DNA from 2 places in the Streptomyces ortus genome. Region 2 is predicted to be linked to the other one. Evidence: riboswitches for the same ligand, from Rfam matches in the RefSeq annotation. Region 2 holds a riboswitch; the other holds the start of a gene.
What was found. Region 2 has a riboswitch for glycine ahead of gcvP (aminomethyl-transferring glycine dehydrogenase). Riboswitches for the same ligand answer to the same signal wherever they lie in the genome.
Positions count from the first base shown of each region.

Region 1 (11,197 bases), 2.8 Mb from region 2:
TGACCTCCGCCGCCACCGCCGCCGAGGTCGCCGCGGACTCCGCGAGCACCTCGTCGGCCACCAGCTCCGCCGCCTTCTTCGCGACGGTCAGCAGCACGGTGTCCTGCGGTGCCTGGTCCTCGAAGTTCTCCGGGTGGTGGCAGGCGACCTGCTGACCGACCTTCAGCTCCAGGAGCGGCGGCTCGGTCGTCGTGCAGATCTGCGTGGCCTTCCAGCACCGGGTGTGGAAGCGGCAGCCGCTCGGCGGCGCGATCGGCGAGGGCACGTCTCCCTGGAGGAGGATGCGCTCGCTCTTGGCCGACTTGCGCCGCGGGTCCGGGATCGGCACCGCGGACATGAGCGCCTTGGTGTACGGGTGCATCGGCGCCTTGTACAGCGAGTCGCGGTCCGCCAGCTCGACGATCTTGCCGAGGTACATCACGGCGATACGGTCCGAGACGTGGCGTACGACGGACAGGTCGTGCGCGATGATCACGTACGTGAGGCCGAGCTCCTGCTGGAGGTCGTCCAGCAGGTTCACCACCTGCGCCTGGATCGACACGTCGAGCGCGGAGACCGGCTCGTCCGCCACGACCATCTTCGGGTTGAGCGCGAGCGCGCGGGCGATGCCGATGCGCTGGCGCTGGCCGCCGGAGAACTCGTGCGGGTAGCGGTTGTAGTGCTCGGGGTTGAGCCCGACCACCGACAGCAGCCGCTGGACCTCCTTCTTGACACCGCCCGCGGGCGTGACGCCCTGGAGCTTGAAGGGGGCGCTGACGATCGTGCCGATGGTGTGGCGCGGGTTCAGCGACGAGTACGGGTCCTGGAAGATCATCTGGACGTCACGGCGCATCGGGCGCATCGCGCCGACCCCGAGGTGCGTGATGTCCCTGCCCTCGAACTCCACGGTGCCCGCGGTCGGTTCGAGCAGCCGCGTGATCAGCCGGCCCATCGTCGACTTGCCGCAGCCGGACTCGCCCACGACACCCAGGGTCTCGCCGGACTTGACCTCGAAGTCGAGGCCGTCGACCGCCCGCACCGCGCCGACCTGCCGCTGGAGCAGGCCCTTGCGGATCGGGAAGTGCTTCTGCAGACCGGTCACCTTCAGGAGCGTCTCGCCGGGCGCGGCGTCCTTGGTGAGGGTCGCGCCACCACTCTGCGCGGAAGGGGTCACAGCTTTGTCCTCGCTCACAGCTTGGGCGCAATCTCTTCGGTCCAGATCCGCTCCCGCTGCTCCTGCGTCATGTGGCAGGCGGCCCAGTGCTGGCTGCCGACCTCGGACAGCTCGGGGCGGACCGTGCGGGTGACGTTGTCCTTGGGGACGTCCGCGTACGCGCAGCGCGGGTTGAACGCGCAGCCCGACGGGAGGTTGATCAGCGAGGGCGGCGAGCCCTTGACCGGGATCAGCCGTTCGGTCTGCTCACGGTCGAGCCGCGGCATCGAACCCAGCAGGCCCCAGGTGTAGGGGTGCTTGGGCTCGTAGAAGACCTTCTCGGCCGGACCCCGCTCGATGCAGCGCCCGCCGTACATCACCAGGATGTCGTCGGAGAGTTCGGCGACGACGCCCAGGTCGTGGGTGATGACGATGACCGCGGAGCCGAACTCCTTCTGCAGGTCCCGGATGAGGTCGAGGATCTGCGCCTGGACGGTCACGTCCAGGGCGGTCGTCGGCTCGTCCGCGATCAGCAGTTCGGGGTTGTTGACCAGCGACATCGCGATCATGGCGCGCTGGCGCATACCGCCGGAGAACTCGTGCGGGTAGCTGTCCACGCGCTTGTCCGGCTGCGGGATGCCGACGCGGTCGAGCATCTCGACGGCCCGCCGGCGGGCCGTCTTCTTGTCGACCTTGTGGTGGATCCGGTAGGCCTCCACGATCTGCTGGCCGATCGTGTAGTACGGGTGCAGCGCCGACAGCGGGTCCTGGAAGATCATCGCCATCTCGCGGCCACGCAGCTTGCGCACGTGGTCGGGGTCGGCGGAGAGCAGTTCCGTGCCGTCCAGCCAGATCTCGCCGGAGATCTGCGCCTTGCGCTTGCCGTACTGACCGGCCGTGTGCAGGCCCATGATGCCGAGCGAGGTCACCGACTTGCCCGAACCCGACTCGCCCACGATGCCGAGGGTCTTGCCCTTCTCCAGCGAGAAGCTGAGCCCGTCGACGGACTTGACCAGTCCGTCGTCGGTCGGGAAGTGCACCTTGAGGTCGCGGACTTCGAGGAAGGCGGAGGGCGCGGGCGAGTCCTTGACGGGCTCCCCCACGGCGGCTCCGCTCTTGCTGAGTTCGGTCATGAGAGCCTCACTCGGGGGTCGATCACGGCGTACAGCAGGTCCACCAGCAGGTTCGCGACGATCACCGCGAGCGAGGTGATCAGCGTGACGCCCAGGATGATGGGCAGGTCCTTGTCGCTGATGGCCTTGAGGACGGCCTGGCCGAGGCCGGGAAGGCTGAAGGTGGTCTCGGTGAGGATCGCGCCACCGATCAGCGCGCCCAGGTCCATGCCGAGCATGGTGAGGATCGGCGTCATGGTGGAACGCATCGCGTGCTTTCCGATGACGACGGGCTCGGTCAGACCCTTGGCACGGGCCGTCCGGATGTAGTCCTCGCCCAGGACCTCCAGCATGGTGGCTCTGGTGATACGGGCGTACATCGCGGCGTAGAGGAAGGCGAGCGTGACCCAGGGCAGGATCATGCCGCCGAACCAGCCGGTGAAGCTCTCTTCGAGCGGCACGTACTGGGCGTCGATCCAGCCCAGTCCGTAACTGAAGATCGCGAGCGACAGCAGACCGGTGAAGTAGATGGGGAGCGAGACGCCGCCGAGGGCGATGATCATCGCACCGCGGTCCCAGAGGGATCCGCGCTTGAGCGCGGACAGCACACCGGCCGCGACACCGAAGATCAGCCACAGTACGGCGGCACCGAGCGCGAGGGCCAGGGTCACTGGGAAGCGGTCGGTGAGCACCGGCCAGATGGCCTGCTCGCTGCGGAAGGAGTAACCGAAGCAGGGCGCCGCGCACTTGGTGACGTCGCCGCCACCGGAGTACGTACGGCCTACGAACAGGCCTTTGAAGAACTCCCAGACCTGGGCGAAGATCGGGTCTGCCAGACCGAGCTTCTGCCGCACGGCCTCGATGGCCGCAGGGTCCGCCTGCTTGCCGACGAACATCGTGGCCGGGTCCACGCCCGCCCAGCGGGGGACGAGGAAGAAGATACCGAAGACCACCAGAATGATGATCACCAGCATCACTGCGGCGGCGAAGAGCCGCCTGATGAGGTATGCGAGCACTGCTCTCGGCCCGGCGGCGGGGCCGCGGGCCACCGGAGGTCGTCCGGTGGCCCGCGGGTCACGCCGCGCCGGCCTTCACCTGCCTTTCGTGCCGTATGGCGGGTGCGCCGGTCGGTGTTACTTCTTGAGGCCGAGGTTCACGAAGTCGTACTGACCGCTGTAACCGTCGGAGGTGTAGACGTTCGCCAGACGGTTCGAGCGCCAGTTGATGAACTTCTCGAAGACGAAGGGCAGGTAGTAGCCGCCCTCCATGACCTTGTGGTTGATCTCCGTGGAGATCGCGGCCTTCTTCGTGTCGTCCAGTTCCTTCGTGTAGTCCTTGAAGAGACCGTCGATCTTCTTGTCCTTGATCAGGGCGAAGTTGTTGTTGCCGCTCTCAAGGATGTAGTCGCCGCTCCACAGGGGCAGACCGTAGCCCTGGACGGACGGGAAGTCCGGGCCCCAGCCCATGATGATGATGCCGTAGCCCTTCTTCTTCACGTTCGAGGGGCTACCGATGATGCCGGTGGTCTGGGCACCGTCGAACTGGTCGATGTCGACGGTGATGCCGACCTTCTTCAGCGAGGCCTGGAGGGACTCGGCCGTGGCGACCTCGACGGGCTTGTTGTTGCGGACCGCGATGGTGGTCTTGAAGCCGTTCGGCTTGCCGCAGGCCTTGAGCTCTTCCTTGGCCTTGGCGACGTTGCCGTTCTTGTTCGTCGTGGCCGACTCGTACGGGTCGTACTTCTGACCCTCGGAGCCCGGGACCGACGGCGGCAGCATGTTGGTACCGATGTCACCACCGGCGACCGGGCCGCCACGAGCGGTCTGGAGCGACTCGTGGTCGGCACCGTAGATCACGGCCTTGCGGCAGTGCTCGTTGTCGAACGGCTTGACGCTCTGCGGGAAGACCGCGTAGCGGATGTAGCCGGAGACCGGGTTGTCCAGGTTCGCCTTGTGCTGCTTCAGGGCGTTGGTGCGGCCCTGCGGGGAGAGACCGGTCTGACCGAGGTCCAGGTCGTAGTCGCCGTTGATCAGACGCTGGTCCATGTCATTGGCGTTGGTGAAGAAGTTGACCGTGATCTTGTCCGGGTACGCCTTGCGGACCGGGTCGGAAGCCTGCTTCCACTCGGTGTTGCGGACCAGGATCAGGCTCTTGTTCGGCGTGTACGACTCGAACTTGTACGGGCCGGACGAGAACGGCTTCAGGCCGTACTTCGACTTGGTGTCCTTGTCCTGGCGGACCGGGGACGCCGAGGTCAGCGCGAGCATCTCCTCGAAGTCCGAGTTCGCCTCGGGCAGCTTGAAGACGATGGTCTTGTCGTCCGGCGTCTGGATCGCCTTCAGACCGAGCTTGTCCGAGGACTTGTCCTTGTAGGGGCCCTTGTACTCCTTCTTCGGGTCGAGGACCTCCTGAAGGTAGATCGGACCACCCGAGAGCACGTCCTGCGCCCACGCACGCTCGATGCCGTACTTGACGTCCTTGGAAGTGATGGGCTTGCCATCCTCCCAGGTGATGCCGTCACGCAGCGTGTACGTGTAGGTCTTGCCGTCGTCGGAGACCGTGGCGGTCTTCTCGGCGAGGTCCGGCGTGACCGCGGCACCCTTGGCACCCGGCTCCGTGGCGTTGGTCACCAGCTGGCGGCTGTAGTACCGGCTGAAGTTCCACATGAAGCCGTAGTAACCGCGCGTGGTGTCCCACGAGTCGGCGTCCTGGGCGGCCGCGAACTTCAGCGTGCCGCCCTTCTTGGCCGCAGAGGCCTGGGCGACCTTGTTGTTCGCAGCGTCGAAGCCGGCCGCGCCGCTCTTCGAACCGCCCCCGTCGTCGTCGTTGCCGCCGCCGCACGCCGCCGTGGACAGCAGTGCAGCGACCACGGCTGCGGCGGCCACGGCCTGCTTGCGCCGCCCTGTGGTGCGTTGGGTACTCACTCGGATCCTCCGATATGTAGCGGCCCGTCGACAGATGACGGGCCCATGGGGGTACGGCAGTTCAGCGGGAGCCCTTCGGGTCGAGCGCGTCACGCACGCCGTCGCCGAAGAGGTTGAAGGAGAGCACGGTGATGAAGATCGCCACACCCGGGATCACCATGTACATGGGGTCCGAGTCGTAGTAGTCGATCGCCGAGGAGAGCATCTGGCCCCACGAGGCGGTCGGCGGCTTGACGCCGACGCCCAGGAAGCTGAGCGCCGCCTCCGTGAGGATGTTGGTCGGGATCATCATCGTCGTGTACACGATGATCGGCGCGACCAGGTTGGGCAGCAGCTCCTTGAACAGGATGTAGAACCGTCCGGCTCCGAGGCTGCGCGCGGCCTCCACGTACTCGCGCTCCCGCAGGGAGAGCGTCTGGCCGCGCACCACGCGGCCGACGTAGGGCCAGCCGAAGAAGCCGATCACCAGGATCATCACGAACAGGCGCACGCCCGTGCCGGTCAGTCCCAGCATCTCGTTCGGCATGACCGAGACCAGCGCGATGATGAAGAGCAGCTGCGGGAAGGCCAGCAGGCCGTCCATCACGCGGCTGACGGCGGCGTCGACCCAGCCGCCGAAGAAGCCGGCGAGCACACCGAGGACCGTGCCGAGCACCACGGCCACCAGGGCCGACAGGAAGCCGACCAGCAGGGAGATCCGGGCGCCGTAGACGATGCGGGCGAAGATGTCGCGGCCGCTGACGGGTTCGACACCGAGGAGGTGGTCCCCGCTGATGCCGCCGAGGGACCCGGTGGGGGTCGAGAAGAGCGGGTCGATCAGGTCCTCGTGGTGCGTCTCGGGATCCTGGCCGACCAGGTTCGCGATCAGCGGGGCGAACACCGCGACAAGGATCAGCAGGAGAACGACCATGCCGCCCGCCAGGGCCAGCTTGTCCCGCTTCAGGCGCTCCCAGGCGATGCGGCCGAGGGAACGTCCTTGTACCGCCTTCGCCTCGGCGGAGCCGGCAACGAGCGCCGCCTCTTCGGCCGCGCTCGGCGCGGCTTCGGCCGTCGGCTCGTGCAATGGTGCCGTCATCGTGGCAGGGACCCCTCTCAACCGGCGGTAGCCGGCCCACGCTTGCCGCTGTAGCGGCGTGATCAGTCCGTCGTACACATCTGGAGGTTTAAACCCCCTGGACGGGGAGTCTTCAACGCCTCGGTGATCTGAAGCCAGACTTCAAGGCGAATGGATGCGTAACCGTGATGCCGTCAGGAGGGTTCCGTTATCCGAACGCCGGGTAACGGGGGGCGGACACATGACAATGGGGGCGAAAGGTGCCTCGCAACCCATTTACCCGCGTAGATCGGGACATACCACCCAGGGGCGGTACGGGTGCGGGAGCGGACGCTCCACTGTGTGGACTCCCTCTGACGGATCACGCCCACCCGGGCGGGTGGACCGTGTCCGCACAGATCATCTCAGTACGCGGAGGGGAATCCGTAACCGCCCGCCGCCGGCGCCTGGACGGGAGCCGCGTGCGCCTCCCGGTCGTAGAACGGCCGCGCGTTGGCGCGCAGCCACAGAGCCACCGGGTCGTACTCGTCGGACATCGCCACGGTCGACACCGGCAGCCCGTCCGGCACCGCGCCGATCGACTGCTGCATCATCGCCCGCACCGAGTCCACGGCCGGCGGGCTGGTGTCGTACACATCGAGCCCGATGGCGAGGTACGGGGCGCCGAGCGCGGGCTGCACCCAGGCGCGGCGCAGCGAGCGGACGGCGGCCGTCCGGTGCGCGTTCTGGGTGAGCAGGGCGTAGAACTGCGGGATCTCGATGCCGGGCTCGGACAGCCGCAGCGGGCCCGCGGGCTGCCGCTCCAGGCCGGTGGCGATGCGCCGCAGATCGAGCCAGGGGATGCCGACACCGCCGCCCGGGGCGTGCGGGTTCAGCCAGAGGCCGTAGTGGTCGGGGTACAGGGTGCGGGCCACGTCGAGCCCGTCGGCCACCTCGTACGAACGGCTCCAGCCGCTGGCCGAGAGCTCCTGGGCGGAGGTCACACAGGGGGCGTAGCCGAAGCCCTCGACCTCCATGTTCCCGTACTGGGCGTCGGGCGAGCCCGCCTGGCCGTGCCAGAGCAGCATCCACACCTGGCCGGACGGCGGGGTCGCCAGCGCGCGCAGGAGCGCCTCGTAGGCGTCGTAACGCCCGGGCGTCACTTGGCGCAGCATGTGCTCGACCTGCCCGGCCGCGGCCGTGCCCGACGCGCTCACCTTCTACCGCCCCTTCGCGACATCACTGACATACCGGTCCTACGGTTCGCATGCGACGGGGTGCCCCGTTCACTTGAACATCGCACCACTCCGACCGAGCCATGAAACCAGCTTAAGTGGCGATCCCGACAGCACCGTTGCGCTCCGCCGGGTTTGGTGTTCTGAGCTCGGGACTCTCCGTGCGCTGTCGGGTGCGGGCCGTGTGGGGCCGGGCGCACCCTGCGGGCGGCCCCGGAACGGCCCGCCTCAGAACGCCCGGGTGTAGAACGGCCGGACCTCGTCCCGGAGCCAGTGGCCCACCGGGTCCTGGGCCACGTCGAGGAAGACCAGGTTCACCGGGTGGGGCAGGGGGATCCTGCCGAGGGCGCGGCCCAGGGCGTCCAGGGGGAGGGTGCGCGCGTTCTCGTCCCAGTGGGTCACCTCCACGCCGACGAACATCACGGTGTCGCCGCCCTCGATGCTCGCCAGACAGCGCCGGGCGCTCAGCACCAGGCCGGTCGCCTCGAACTCCGCCGAGGCCGCGGCCAGGAAGTCCACCGGGTCGTCCTGCCAGTCCGGCTGGAAGAGCCGGACCCGGCCGCCGCTCGCGGGCCCGTCCAGTTCGGTCCGGCCGGCCCGGCACAGCTCGGCGACGGCGGCCGGGGGCACCGGCATCCCGACCGTGCCGTCCGGATTGAGCACGATGCCGGCCTGGGGCGGCAGACCGCGCGCGAACTCCACGGCGGGCGCCACCGTGTACGCCATGTGGTCGCCGACGACCTGGCGGAACTGCTGCTCCGAGGTGAAGACCGGCACGTACGCCTGCCCGGCCAGCTCGATCGTGGGCAGGTCGAGCGGTCCGCTGTGCGGGCCGCCCCCCTCCGGCAGCGGCACCCAGATGAAGCTGCGCCCCAGGACCTCCACGATCCGGGCCCCCGTCGAGGGCGACGGAGGGAGCCCCAGGGAGGCGGCCAGCACCTCCTCCAGCTCGTTGCCCGGCCATCCCGTGTGGGGGTGCGCGTGTGCCGCAATGTCCTGTGCCTGGAAGTCCATCTCCACCGCCTGCTCCGACCGCTTGTGCGGTTGACGAGGTTAGTCGTCGTCAGTCGTCCTGCGTCGCGTCGTCCTCAGTCGCCGAAGTCGATGCGGCGCAGTACGTCCGCCGCGGCACGGTCGACGAGCACCGCGGAGCCGCAGCCCTCCGGGAGGTCGCCCTTCTCCACCGAGCGCAGCAGCCGGCCGACCGCGCCGCGGTGGCGCGCGAACGCGTACCGCGAGACGCCCCGGCCGCGCTCGCGCTGGCCGTCCAGGGCCGTGCCGGGATCGACGTCGAGGAGCAGCAGGTGCAGGGTGCCGCCGCGGCGCCGGGCGTCCCGCGCCAGCCAGCTGCGCACCCAGGCCTGCGTACCGCAGTCGTGCACGACGACGCCCTCGCCGGAGCGCAGGGCGCGGCGCAGACCCGCGTAGTGCGCGGCGCGCACGAGGGGCCGGTAGACCGCGTACGGCAGGAAGCGGGCCAGGCGCTCGTCCCAGCGGTCGCGGGTGTCCTGGGAGTCGACGCGGCGGCCGGTCACCGCCCGGCGCATCAGGGTCGACTTGCCGCTGCCCGGCAGGCCCGTGACCACCACCAGATCGGCCGCGCCGAAGCGCAGACCGTGCGGGCTGTGTCCCGAGCGGGCCCGCAGATCGCGGACGACGGGCGTCACCAGCGGATCGCACGCCTCCCTGGCCGGAGCGGGTGGCTGCTTGGGCAGCGCGATGCCCGAACTGGTCGCGTACGCCGTGGTCCTGTTCACCCTGATCGTCCTCCCCATGGGGTCGGCAGACCCATCTCCGTCGAGTGTAAAGAGAAGGTAATGCGCTGGTCCCCCTGTTTCTGTTCTTGTCCTGCCACAGCCCCGTCACAGATCACTGTGAACGCCCTGGTTACCCCCACGGAACCCCGCGCGGCCCGCTGCCCCGGCCGGGGGCGTGCAATGATGTGCCCGCCAACTGCATACCGGCCGTTTGAATCCGCGCGGGAGAGTTCCGGGAAACACGTACACCCAGGTGTACGAATGCCCGGGCGCCGAAGGAGCAAGTCCCTCCCTTGAATCTCTCAGGCCCCCGTTACCGCGCGGACGAGGCACATCTGAAAAGCGGGCCGCCCCCTGACCGTCAGGGCGTCGGCCCCACCCAAGGTGCAAGTCAGTGACCCCGGTGTTCACCGGTGGCCACGGCGAACCTCTCAGGTTCCGATGACAGATGGGGAGGAACGACCTCGCCGTCATGCCTTGGGAGCCCCGCCGATGAGCAGCAACGCCTCCGTTGAACCGCGCCGCACCGCGCTCGATGCCCTGCACCGTTCGCTGGGCGCGACGATGACCGACTTCGCCGGCTGGGACATGCCGCTGCGGTACGGCTCCGAGCGCGACGAGCACCTCGCCGTCCGGACCCGGGCCGGTCTCTTCGACCTCTCGCACATGGGCGAGATCACGGTGAGCGGCCCGCAGGCCGCCGCGCTCCTGGACTTCGCGCTGGTCGGCAACATCGGCGGGGTGAAGACCGGCCGGGCCCGCTACACGATGATCTGCCGGGCCGACGGCGGCATCCTCGACGACCTGATCGTCTACCGCCTCGCCGACACCGAGTACATGGTCGTGGCCAACGCCTCCAACGCCCAGGTGGTCCTGGACGCCCTCACCGAGCGCGCCGCCGGCTTCGACGCCGAGGTGCGCGACGACCGGGACGCGTACGCGCTGCTCGCCGTGCAGGGCCCCGAGTCCCCCGGCATCCTGAAGTCCCTGACCGACGCCGACCTCGACGGCCTGAAGTACTACGCGGGGCTGCCCGGCACCGTCGCGGGCGTCCCGGCGCTGATCGCGCGCACCGGCTACACCGGCGAGGACGGGTTCGAACTGTTCGTCGCCCCGGCCGACGCCGAGAAACTGTGGCAGGCGCTGACCGACGCCGGCGCCGCGGCCGGGCTCGCGCCCTGCGGGCTCTCCTGCCGGGACACCCTGCGCCTGGAGGCGGGCATGCCGCTGTACGGCCACGAGCTGAGCACCTCGCTCACGCCGTTCGACGCGGGGCTCGGCCGGGTCGTGAAGTTCGAGAAGGAGGGCGACTTCGTGGGCCGCGAGGCGCTGTCCGCCGCCGCCGCCCGCGCCGAGTCGCAGCCCCCGCGCGTCCTGGTCGGTCTGATCGCCGAGGGCCGCCGGGTCCCGCGCGCCGGCTACCCCGTCGTCGCCGGCGGCAAGGTGATCGGCGAGGTCACCTCCGGCGCGCCCTCGCCGACGCTCGCCAGGCCGATCGCGATGGCGTACGTCGACGCGGAGCACGCGGCGCCCGGCACCACCGGTGTCGGCGTGGACATCCGGGGCAGTCACGAGCCGTACGAGGTCGTGGCACTGCCGTTCTACAAGCGCCGGAAGTGACACTGGTCCGCAAGCACCGCCCGTGACGCCGGTCGGCAGGCGCCACACGTGATTCTGGGCACATCCACCCAGCTCACCCGTACTCCCCCGGCATCAGCACTCACCCGCGTACAGGAGAATTCACGCCATGAGCAACCCCCAAGAGCTGCGTTACAGCAAGGAGCACGAGTGGCTGTCGGGCGCCGAGGACGGCGTCTCGACGGTCGGCATCACGGAGCACGCGGCCAACGCGCTCGGCGACGTGGTGTACGTCCAGCTCCCCGAGGTCGGTGCCGCGGTGACCGCGGGCGAGACCTGCGGCGAGCTGGAGTCGACCAAGTCGGTCAGCGACCTGTACTCGCCCGTCACCGGTGAGATCACCGAGATCAACCAGGATGTCGTGGA
Region 1 is NZ_JAIFZO010000002.1:3,238,492-3,249,688, reverse strand. It holds gene K3769_RS17585 (ABC transporter ATP-binding protein) at 1-1,153, opposite strand, end outside; gene K3769_RS17580 (ABC transporter ATP-binding protein) at 1,168-2,265, opposite strand; gene K3769_RS17575 (ABC transporter permease) at 2,262-3,260, opposite strand; gene K3769_RS17570 (ABC transporter substrate-binding protein) at 3,378-5,168, opposite strand; gene K3769_RS17565 (ABC transporter permease) at 5,230-6,243, opposite strand; gene K3769_RS17560 (enhanced serine sensitivity protein SseB C-terminal domain-containing protein) at 6,627-7,418, opposite strand; gene K3769_RS17555 (enhanced serine sensitivity protein SseB) at 7,665-8,450, opposite strand; gene K3769_RS17550 (AAA family ATPase) at 8,525-9,193, opposite strand; glycine riboswitch at 9,406-9,522, shown strand; gene gcvT (glycine cleavage system aminomethyltransferase GcvT) at 9,686-10,813, shown strand; gene gcvH (glycine cleavage system protein GcvH) at 10,941-11,197, shown strand, end outside.
Region 1: it holds a riboswitch for glycine, as region 2 does, so the genes downstream of both, gcvT (glycine cleavage system aminomethyltransferase GcvT) here and gcvP (aminomethyl-transferring glycine dehydrogenase) in region 2, are expected to answer to the same signal.

Region 2 (11,197 bases):
GGGAGTCAGCGCAAGCTCGACCGCGTGTTCGCGCGGCAGGAGTACCGGCGTGCGTTCCCCGGTGAGATCGGGGACCTGCACTTCCCGGCCAGCGTCTTCGACTCGTACACCGGCTCTCTGCTCAGGAACGTCGATACGAGTGGGATCGCCGACGCCGGGCTCAAGGTGGTCGTGGACGCGTCGAACGGCAGTGCCGGACTGGTGCTGCCCAGCCTCCTCGGCAAGCTCGGGGTCGACGCGCTGACCATCAACCCGGGTCTCGACGAGTCACGTCCCACGGAGACGGCGGACACCCGCCGGTCCGGGATGGTCCGGCTCGGCGAGATCGTGGCTTCGGCGCGGGCCGCGTTCGGCGTGCGGTTCGACCCGGTGGGCGAGCGGCTGTCGCTCGTCGACGAGAAGGGCCGGATCATCGAGGACGACCGGGCACTGCTCGTCCTGCTCGACCTGGTGGCGGCCGAACGGCGCAGCGGACGTGTGGCGTTGCCGGTGACCACCACGCGGATCGCCGAGCAGGTGGCGGCGTACCACGGGACGCAGGTCGACTGGACGACGACGTCTCCCGACGATCTGACGCGCGTCGGGCGCGAGGAGTCGACGATCTTCGGCGGCGACGCGCGCGGCGGGTTCATCGTGCCCGAGTTCAGCAGTGTGTTCGACGGCACGGCCGCCTTCGTCCGGCTCCTCGGTCTGGTGGCACGGACGCAGCTCACGCTCAGTCAGATCGACGCGCGCATTCCGAAGGCGCACGTCCTCAAGCGCGATCTCGCGACTCCCTGGGCGGTCAAGGGGCTGGTGATGCGGCGCGTCGTGGAGGCGGCCGGTGACCGGTTCGTCGACACGACCGACGGTGTGCGTGTCGTGGAGACCGACGGACGCTGGGTGATGGTTCTGCCCGATCCGGCGGAGGCGGTCACCCACCTGTGGGCCGAAGGGCCCGACGACGCCTCGGCGCAGGCACTGCTCGACGAGTGGTCGTCGGTGGTGGACAGCGCCGGTCGCTGAGTACCACGCGCGCGTGCCGGACAATGCCCCGAAAGGGGCCTGTCCGGCACGTCGGTGGGGCCGTTCGGAGCTACAGGTCGCGACGTGCGACGATGTGCGGCATGCCGCAGCAGCCCCCCGTTCGGAGCACCCCCACGCGCCCCCCGCGCCCGGACGCGTCCATGTCGCTGCTCACCAACGTCATGGACCACAGTCTCGACGAGGGGTACGCCGAGGCGGCTGCCCGGCGGAAGGCCGACGGCACGGGCGGGATGCCCAAGAAGCTGTCGGCGAAGCTCGGTCTCGCGGCCGGTCTGGTGCTCGCGGCCCTGTTGGTGACCGTGGGCGCGGCGCAGGCGCGGATAGCGGCTCCGGTCGTCGCCAAGGAGCGCGAGGAGCTCATCGACCGCATCGACAGCGAGACGTCGGCGGCCGAAGACCTCGAGGACGCCATCGACGAACTGCGCGACGATGTCGGGGCCCGGCAGCGCGAGGCGCTGAAGAAGCACGGCGGTGACCAGGGCGAGCTGGTGGGCATCCTGGCGGGCGCCCTCGAAGTGCACGGTCCCGGTGTGAAACTCGTCGTGGACGACGCGAAGGAAGCCGATCACGCCGGCGCCGGGGACGCGCGGGAGACCTCGGGCTTCTCCGACACCGGACGCGTACGCGACCGCGACATGCAGCGGGTCATCAACGGACTCTGGGAGTCGGGCGCCGAAGCCGTCACGATCAACGGCCAGCGGCTGACCGCCCTGTCCGCGATCAGGGCCGCGGGTGACGCGATACTGGTCGACAACAAGCCGTTGGTGCCGCCGTACACGGTGTTGGCCGTGGGGGACGGGGACCGCTTGCGCACCAGGTTCCAGAACAGCGGTGACGGCCAGTATCTGCAGGCTCTGCACAAGAACTTCGGGATCAGGACCAGCATCTCCGCCGAGGACGAGGTCCGGCTGCCCGCAGCACCGAGTGTGATCGTACGAACAGCTCAACCGAGCACAGAGAAAGGCACATCGTGATCGCCGTACTGGGCCTCGTCGTGGGAGTCGTGGCTGGATTGCTGGTCCGGCCCGAGGTACCGGCGATGGTCGAGCCCTATCTTCCGATCGCCGTCGTCGCGGCGCTCGACGCCGTGTTCGGTGGGCTGCGGGCGATGCTCGACGGCATCTTCGACGACAAGGTCTTCGTGGTGTCGTTCCTGTCCAACGTCGTGGTGGCCGCGCTGATCGTCTTCCTGGGTGACAAGTTGGGCGTGGGCGCCCAGCTGTCCACGGGTGTCGTGGTCGTCCTGGGCATTCGCATCTTCTCCAACGCCGCGGCGATCCGCCGGCACGTCTTCCGGGCGTGAGGCCGATGAGCAGCAACGACGAGACGCCGCGCACCCCCGGGAACCCGCTGCGCGAGGAACTGCCCGAAGAGGTGGAGGCGAGGACTCCCCGGAACGCTCCCGAGGAGGCGGCCGGGACCCGCACACCGCAGGCCGGGCCCGAGCGGAGCGGACCGGCAGCCCCGACCGGCCGGCAGCGGCTGGTGGCGGGCCTGTGGCCGCCGCGGGTGTCCCGCGCGCAACTGATCGTCGCGCTGCTGCTGTTCGGCCTCGGGTTCGGCCTCGCCGTCCAGGTCGCGTCCAACAGCGACAGCGACGGGGCCCTGCGCGGCGCACGCCAGGAGGACCTCGTACGCATCCTCGATGAACTCGATGACCGCACACAGCGTCTGGAGGAGGAGAAGCAGGGGCTGGAGGATCAGCGCACCGAGCTGGAGAACAGCTCGGACCAGGCCGAGGAGGCCCGCAAGCAGACGGTCGAGAAGGAGAAGCAACTCGGCATTCTGGCGGGCACCGTGGCGGCGCAGGGCCCCGGCATCACGCTGACCATCGCCGACGGGAAGGGAACGGTCGAGGCCGACATGCTGCTCGACGCGGTCCAGGAGCTCCGTGCGGCGGGCGCGGAGGCCATCCAGGTCAATGGCGTACGGATCGTCGCGGGCACCTATCTGACGGATAAGAGCGGGGGAGTCGCGGTGGACGGGAACAAGATCGGCTCCCCGTATCGTTTCAAGGTCATCGGGAAACCCCAGGACCTCGAACCGGCGCTCAACATCCCTGGCGGCGTGGTGCAGACTTTGGAGAAGGAGCAGGCCACCGTCACGGTGGAGCGGTCCGACAAGATCGTCGTGGACGCCTTGCGACCCGCAGAGCGGCCTGACTACGCTCGGTCGTCCTCCCAGTGAACCTGCGGCGCTTGGAGGCGGCTCTCCGAGGGCATGAGCTTGCGGGGGGTCGACGCACCGAATGGCTGGTGCGTGGTGGAAACTGTCTGGTGGATACGGACGTTGTGAGGGTGTCCGGCTCGACCGGTGTGTGCAATCAGGGTTCGTCCTGCCCCACGGGCGGGTCTGTTTCGGTCAAGGGGAATCGCCCGTGAAGTTGTTTGCGAAGTTGTTCGGCAAGAGCGCACGAGAGGGCGGCGACAACGCCACCGCCCGCCATCGCGCACCGCGCCCCTCGGAAGGCGAGGAGCAGGGGGACCGCCCGCTGTTCCGCGACCAGGTGGGTGGGCCGCCCGGTGACATTTCCGGTGGTCAGGGCGCGCCGTCTGTTGACCCTGCCCAGTCGGGGCGCATAGGTTTCGGGGATCCGTCAACCTCAGGTGCGGGTGGAGGATTCGGCTCCGACCCGTACGCGTCCAATACCCCGGCGGGGCAGCCGCGGCAGGAGGATCCGTCCATGTCGGCCCTGGTGTGTACGAGGTGCGGTAACCGCAACGCGGAAGCGAGTCGCTTCTGCTCGAACTGTGGTGCGCCGTTGCGGGCCGGGGCGACCCCCGAGCGTCCGTCGGAGACCACCTCGACGATCTCCATCTCCGGTCTTGAGGCCTACGACGCCGAGGCCACCGGTCAGACGCAGATGCCGATGCTGTCGCCCGAGGCGCAGGCCGCCGTGGACGCCCTGCCGCTCGGCTCGGCGCTCCTTGTGGTGCGGCGGGGGCCCAACTCGGGCAGCCGCTTCCTGCTGGACGGTGATCTGACGACCGCCGGCCGTCATCCGCAGAGCGACATCTTCCTGGACGACGTGACCGTGTCGCGCCGCCATGTGGAGTTCCGCCGGGAGCCCGACGGTTCGTTCACGGTGGCGGACGTCGGCAGCCTCAACGGCACGTACGTCAACCGGGAGCGCATCGACCGGGTCCCCCTGGCGAACGGTGACGAGGTGCAGATCGGCAAGTACCGGCTGGTCTTCTACGCGAGCCAGCGGGGCATCTGACCCTCCCCCAGACTTTGTCCGGGGAGACCCCCAGGGAAGGTCCATGCTTCGAACACCGAGCGGCGGTGCCGGTCACGGCGCCGCCGCCACGGACCACGGGCTGATGAGCATCGGCACGGTGCTGACCGTGCTGCGTGACGAATTCCCCGAGGTCACCGTCTCCAAGATCCGTTTCCTGGAGTCCGAGGGCCTCATCGAGCCGCAGCGCACCCCCTCGGGATACCGCAAGTTCAGCGAGGACGACGTCGAACGCCTCGGACACGTCCTGAGGATGCAGCGGGACCACTATCTGCCCCTGAAGGTCATCCGGGAGCATCTGGACGCCATGGGGCGCGGAGAGGCGGCCCCGCTGCCCTCCGTGGGGCGTCAGCGCGACGGGGAGGCCCTGAGTGAGCCCGAGGAGCCCGTCGTCGCCCGTATCGGGCGCGACGAGCTGCTGGCCGCCGCCGAGATCGGTGAGCGGCAGCTCGACGAGTGGGAGTCGTACGGGCTCATCACCCCGCTGCCGGACGGCGTGTACGACGCCGAAGCGGTGACCGTCGCCGGACTGGTGCTCGAACTGGGGCGGTTCGGGATCGAGCCGCGCCATCTGCGCGCCGTGAAGGCCGCCGCCGACCGCGAGGCCGGCCTGGTGGACCAGGTCGTGGCACCCCTGCGGCTCCACCGCAACCCGCAGACCAGGGCACACGCCCAGGCGCGCACCAAGGAGCTGGCGGGGCTCGCGGTGAGGCTGCACGCCGCCCTGGTGCAGTCGGCCCTCGGGGTGCGGCTTCCCTGACCCGGCGACCCGCCCGGACGCGGGGCGTGGAACGTGGGATAGGGCACCCATTCCGTGCTCGACTACCCAAAGGTGCCGGGCACGGCCTAGGGTTGCTGTGTGAACGAGCTCGACGTCGTAGGTGTCCGGGTCGAAATGCCCTCCAACCAACCGATCGTGCTCCTGCGTGAAGTGGGAGGCGACCGCTACCTCCCCATCTGGATCGGGCCGGGGGAGGCGACGGCGATCGCCTTCGCTCAGCAGGGCATGGCTCCCGCGCGACCGCTGACCCACGACCTGTTCAAGGACGTGCTGGAAGCCGTCGGCCAGGAGCTGACCGAAGTGCGCATCACCGACCTGCGGGAGGGCGTCTTCTACGCGGAGCTGGTGTTCGCCAGCGGGGTCGAGGTGAGTGCGCGGCCGTCCGACGCCATAGCGCTCGCCCTGCGCACCGGGACGCCCATCTACGGCAGCGACGGTGTCCTGGACGACGCCGGCATCGCGATCCCGGACGAGCAGGAGGACGAGGTGGAGAAGTTCCGCGAGTTCCTCGACCAGATCTCGCCCGAGGACTTCGGGACCAACAGCCAGTGACGGTGCCGGAGACCGGTCCGTGACCCTCCGGGACCGCCGGACGACGCGCCGTACGGCGGTCGTCCCGAGCGCATTCGGCTAGCCTTTCCCCGCAGTGGGGCACGGGAAACCACTCTTAGGGTGATTATCACCCGGCGTGCCGAGTGTGGCGATCGTTGACGAGCCCCTGGTGACTGCCTACCGTCGAGAAGGCAGGTCTAGGACGGAGGTCGGCGTGAGAAGCAGCGGCGACGGTACGGCTGGGGGTGCCTCCGGACGCGGTCTGGGGGACAGTGGCCCGTACCCGCTTCACAGCAGCGCGGCCGATCACGTACAGCGGCCGAAAGTGGTGCCGAGGGACGGCGAGGTGGCGTCCGAGGAGATCGGTTATCGCGGGCCCACGGCCTGCGCGGCCGCGGGGATCACCTATCGGCAGCTGGACTACTGGGCCAGGACCGCTCTGGTCGAGCCGAGCGTGCGGCCCGCTCACGGGTCGGGGACGCAGCGGCTCTACAGCTTCCGTGACGTGGTCGTCCTGAAGATCGTGAAGCGGTTCCTGGACACGGGGGTCTCGCTGCAGAACATCCGCACCACGGTCCAGCATCTCAAGGAGCGGGGCTCCTGCGACCTGGAGCGGATGACGCTGATGAGCGACGGCGCGACGGTCTACGAATGTTCCTCGCCCGACGAGGTCCACGCCCTTCTCCAGGGCGGCCAGGGCATCTTCGGCATCGCCGTGGGCGTCGTGTGGCGGGACGTGCGCAGCGCGCTCTCGCAGCTGCACGGAGAGCGTGTGGACACGGGTGAGACGCTCGTCGGGGCCAATCCGGCGGACGAGCTGGCCCGGCGCCGCAACCGCGCGGTCTGAGACGGCCGCGCAGGGCGGGCCGGCGGTTCCGCGGCGCTCCGTGGGCGGTGGCCCGGGGCATTGTCAGTGGCGTAGGGCAGCATCGGACATGTGAGAACCGCGCCCACGATCCTGCATCTCGACATGGATGCCTTCTTCGCCTCGGCGGAGCAGGCGTCCAAGCCGAGCCTGCGCGGGAAGGCGGTCGTCGTGGGCGGCCTCGGACCGCGTGGCGTGGTCTCCACCTGCTCGTACGAGGCGCGGGTCTTCGGGGTTCATTCGGCGATGCCGATGGCGCAGGCCCGCCGCCTGGCGCCGAACGCCGCGTATCTCGTACCGCGCTTCGGTCTGTACCGGCAGATCAGCGAGCAGGTGATGGGGCTGCTGCGGGAGTTGTCGCCGCTGGTGGAGCCGTTGAGCCTGGACGAGGCGTTCGTGGATCTGGAGGCCGGGGGGACCGCCTGGGACGAGGCGTCGGCGTTGCTGGCCGGGAAGAGACTGCGCGACGACATCCGGGCCGTCACCGGGCTGACCGGGTCCGTGGGGCTCGCGGCCTGCAAGATGCTCGCGAAGATCGCCTCCGAGCAGGCCAAGCCGGACGGGCTCGTGCTCATAGAGCCGGGCACCGAGCGGGCGCTGCTCGCGCCGATGCCGGTGCGGATCCTGCCGGGTGTGGGGCCGGCCACCGGCGACCATCTGCGGCGGGGCGGGATCAACACCGTGGGGGAGATCGCGGAGGCGGGCGAGGACGAGCTCGTACGGCTGCTGGGGAAGGCCCATGGCCTCGCCCTGTACGCGATGGCGCTGGCCCATGACGAGCGGCCCGTGGTGGCCGAGCGGGACACCAAGTCGGTGTCCGTCGAGGACACGTACGACGTGGACATCCATGACCGGGTGCGGGTGCGCATGGAGGTGCAGCGGCTCGCGGACCGGTGTGTCCAGCGGTTGCGGGGGGCGCAGCTGTCCGGGCGGACGATCGTGCTCAAGGTGCGGCGGTACGACTTCTCGACGCTGACGCGGTCGGAGACGTTGCGGGGGCCGACGGACGACCCGGCCGTGGTGCGGGAGGCCGCGGCGCGGCTGCTGGAGGCGGTGGACACCACGGGGGGTGTGCGGTTGCTGGGGGTCGGGGTGACCGGGCTCGCCGACTACACGCAGGAGGACCTCTTCGCGCAGGCCCAGGCCCAGGCCCAGGCTGAGGCCGAGGCGCAGGCCGCTGCCGATGGGGAGCCGGAGGGGCTCGGGGCGGAGCCGGTGGCGGCGGAGGAGGCGGTCGAGGAGCCGGAGCCGGTGGTGGAGCGGCAGTGGCGGGCGGGGCACGATGTTCGGCATGTCGAGTTCGGGCACGGGTGGGTGCAGGGGAGCGGGCTGGGGAGGGTGACCGTGCGGTTCGAGACACCGGATTCCGCGCCGGGGCGGGTGAAGACGTTTCGGGTCGACGATCCCGGGTTGGAGGGGGCGGAGCCGTTGCCTCTGGTTGCGCCCCCTGTGGGTGAAGGGTTGCGCCGTTCCCCGCGCCCCTGAAAGACCTTAAAGATCGCGCCGTTCCCCGCGCCCCTTGAGGGTGGGGTCCTCCTTCGTGGCCAGGCGGCCGAAGTCCCTGTCCGGGAAAGGGGGCGGGGGCGCGACGTCCAGGCCGTAGTGGTGGTAGAGCTGCAGTTCTTGCTCGGGGGAGAGGTGGCGGCCTACGCCGAAGTCGGGGGCGTCCTTGATCAGGGAGCGTTCGAAGGGGACGTGCAGGGATTCGGCGATCACTTCGCTGGGCTCCAGGGGGACGAAGGCGTCCCGGCTGAACAGACCGGTTCGTATGGCGGCCCACTCCGGTGCGCCGGTCGCGTCGTCGAGGTAGACCTCGTCGACGGTGCCGATCCTCGTGCCGTTGCGGTCGAACGCCTTGCGGCCTATCAGGTTGCGCGGATCGATGTCGGTCTGCACGGGCCCTCCAGCTGCTCGCAACTCATCCGTAAGCACTACGAAAGAGCACTTTGAGGTGACCGGCCACTTGAGGGAACCCCGCTGGTAGGCTGGGCGACGGCTGCTGACCCCGTGCGGGAGAGTCCTCCAGGCTTCATCGGAGGCGCCGAAGGAGCAAATCCTCCCCGGAATCTCTCAGGCACACGTACCGCATGGACGAGGTCACTCTGGAAAGCAGAGGGGTGTTCGAGTATTCGACGGGCTCCGCTCTCACCGACGGTGAAAGCCGGTGCGCCCTCACGGCGGACCGGTGAAGCTCTCAGGTCGAGATGACAGAGGGGGAGGCCGTTCGGGCACCCGCACTGTGGTGCCCCTCGAAGGTCGTCAGACCAGGAGGCCTCCGCAATGACCGCCCAACGTATTCCGCTCTCCGAGCTCGAACAGGGAATCCCCTTCGAGCAGCGTCACATCGGGCCCGACTCCGAGGCCCGCGCCAAGATGCTCGCGCAGGTGGGGTACGGCTCGCTCGACGAGCTGACGGCCGCCGCGGTACCGGATGTGATCAAGAACGCCGACGCGCTCGAACTGCCGGGCGCCCGCACCGAGGCCGAGGTACAGGCCGAGCTGCGTTCCCTCGCGGATCGCAACGAGGTGCTGGGCTCGATGATCGGGCTCGGCTACTACGGCACATTCACGCCGCCCGTCATTCTGCGCAATGTCATGGAGAGCCCGGCCTGGTACACGGCGTACACGCCCTATCAGCCCGAGATCTCGCAGGGGCGCCTCGAGGCCCTGCTGAACTTCCAGACCATGGTCGCCGAGCTGACCGGACTGCCGACCTCCGGGGCCTCGCTGCTCGACGAGGGCACGGCCGCCGCCGAGGCCATGGCGCTGTCGCGGCGCATGGGGAAGAACAAGAAGGGCCTCTTCCTGATCGACGCGGACACCATGCCGCAGACGATCGCGGTGATACGGACCCGTGCCGAGCCCACCGGCGTCGAGGTCGTCGTCGCCGACCTCGCCGAGGGCATCCCCGAGGAGCTCGCCGGGCGTGAGATCAACGGCGTGCTCGTCCAGTACCCCGGTGCCTCCGGTGCCGTACGGGACCTGAAGCCCGTGATCGAGCGCGCGCACGAGCTGGGCGCGGTCGTCACCGTCGCCGCCGACCTGCTCGCCCTGACGCTGCTCACCTCGCCCGGCGAGCTGGGCGCCGACATCGCCGTCGGTACGACCCAGCGCTTCGGTGTGCCGATGGGCTTCGGCGGGCCGCACGCCGGATACATGGCCGTACGGGAGAACTTCGCGCGCAGCCTGCCCGGGCGGCTCGTCGGTGTCTCGGTCGACGCCGACGGCAACAAGGCGTACCGCCTGGCCCTGCAGACGCGTGAGCAGCACATCCGCCGTGAGAAGGCGACCAGCAACATCTGCACGGCCCAGGTCCTGCTCGCCGTGATGGCCGGGATGTACGCCGTCTATCACGGCCCCGAGGGACTGAAGGGCATCGCCCGGCGTACCCACCGGTACGCCACGATCCTCGCCGCGGGTCTGACGGCGGGCGGGGTCGAGGTCGTCCACGAGGCGTACTTCGACACCCTCACCGTGCGGGTGCCGGGCCGGGCAGCGGAGGTGCTGGCCGCCGCCCGTCAGGGTGGGGTCAACCTCCACCTCGTGGACGCGGACCACCTCTCCCTCTCCTGCGACGAGACGACCACGCGGGCCCAGCTGGGTGTCGTCTGGTCGGCGTTCGGCGTCGACGGCGATGTGACCGCGCTGGACGGAACGGCCGAGGACACGCTGCCGGCCGCGCTGCTGCGCACGGACGAGTACCTCACGCACCCGGTCTTCCACCAGTACCGCTCGGAGACCGCGATGCTGCGCTACCTGCGCCGGCTCGCCGACCGCGACTACGCGCTCGACCGGGGCATGATCCCGCTCGGCTCGTGCACCATGAAGCTGAACGCGACGACCGAGATGGAGCCGGTCACCTGGCCCGAGTTCGGGCAGCTGCACCCCTTCGCGCCCGCCGAGCAGGCACAGGGCTACCTCACGCTCATCCGTGAGCTGGAGGAGCGGCTCGCCGAGGTGACGGGCTACGACAACGTCTCGCTCCAGCCCAACGCCGGTTCGCAGGGCGAGCTGGCCGGGCTGCTGGCCGTCCGCGGATACCACCGGGCCAACGGCGACGAGCAGCGCACGGTCTGCCTCATCCCGTCGTCCGCGCACGGCACGAACGCCGCGAGCGCGGTGATGGCGGGGATGAAGGTCGTCGTCGTGAAGACCGCCGAGGACGGCGAGATCGACGTCGAGGACCTGCGGGCCAAGATCGAGCAGCACCGTGACGAGCTGTCCGTGCTGATGATCACGTACCCCTCGACCCATGGGGTGTTCGAGGAGCACGTCGCCGACATCTGCGCGCAGGTGCACGAGGCGGGCGGGCAGGTCTACGTGGACGGCGCCAACCTCAACGCGCTGGTGGGGCTCGCCAAGCCGGGGCACTTCGGTGGCGACGTCTCGCACCTCAACCTGCACAAGACCTTCTGCATCCCGCACGGCGGCGGCGGTCCGGGCGTCGGCCCGGTCGGAGTGCGCGCGCACCTGGCGCCGTACCTGCCGAACCACCCGCTGCAGCCCGCCGCGGGGCCGGAGACGGGCGTGGGCCCGGTCTCGGCGGCTCCCTGGGGCTCCGCGGGCATCCTGCCCATCTCATGGGCGTACGTCAGGCTCATGGGCGGCGAAGGGCTCAAGCGGGCCACGCAGGTCGCCGTGCTCAGCGCCAACTACGTGGCCAAGCGGCTGGAGCCGCACTTCCCGGTCCTCTACACCGGTCCCGGCGGGCTCGTGGCGCACGAGTGCATCATCG
Region 2 is NZ_JAIFZO010000002.1:399,522-410,718, reverse strand. It holds gene K3769_RS05060 (mannose-1-phosphate guanyltransferase) at 1-1,005, shown strand, start outside; gene K3769_RS05055 (DUF881 domain-containing protein) at 1,098-2,000, shown strand; gene K3769_RS05050 (small basic family protein) at 1,997-2,329, shown strand; gene K3769_RS05045 (DUF881 domain-containing protein) at 2,335-3,213, shown strand; gene K3769_RS05040 (zinc-ribbon and FHA domain-containing protein) at 3,275-4,246, shown strand; gene ftsR (transcriptional regulator FtsR) at 4,290-5,024, shown strand; gene K3769_RS05030 (bifunctional nuclease family protein) at 5,124-5,597, shown strand; gene K3769_RS05025 (MerR family transcriptional regulator) at 5,812-6,444, shown strand; gene K3769_RS05020 (DNA polymerase IV) at 6,535-7,947, shown strand; gene K3769_RS05015 (PRC-barrel domain-containing protein) at 7,954-8,358, opposite strand; glycine riboswitch at 8,463-8,558, shown strand; gene gcvP (aminomethyl-transferring glycine dehydrogenase) at 8,743-11,197, shown strand, end outside.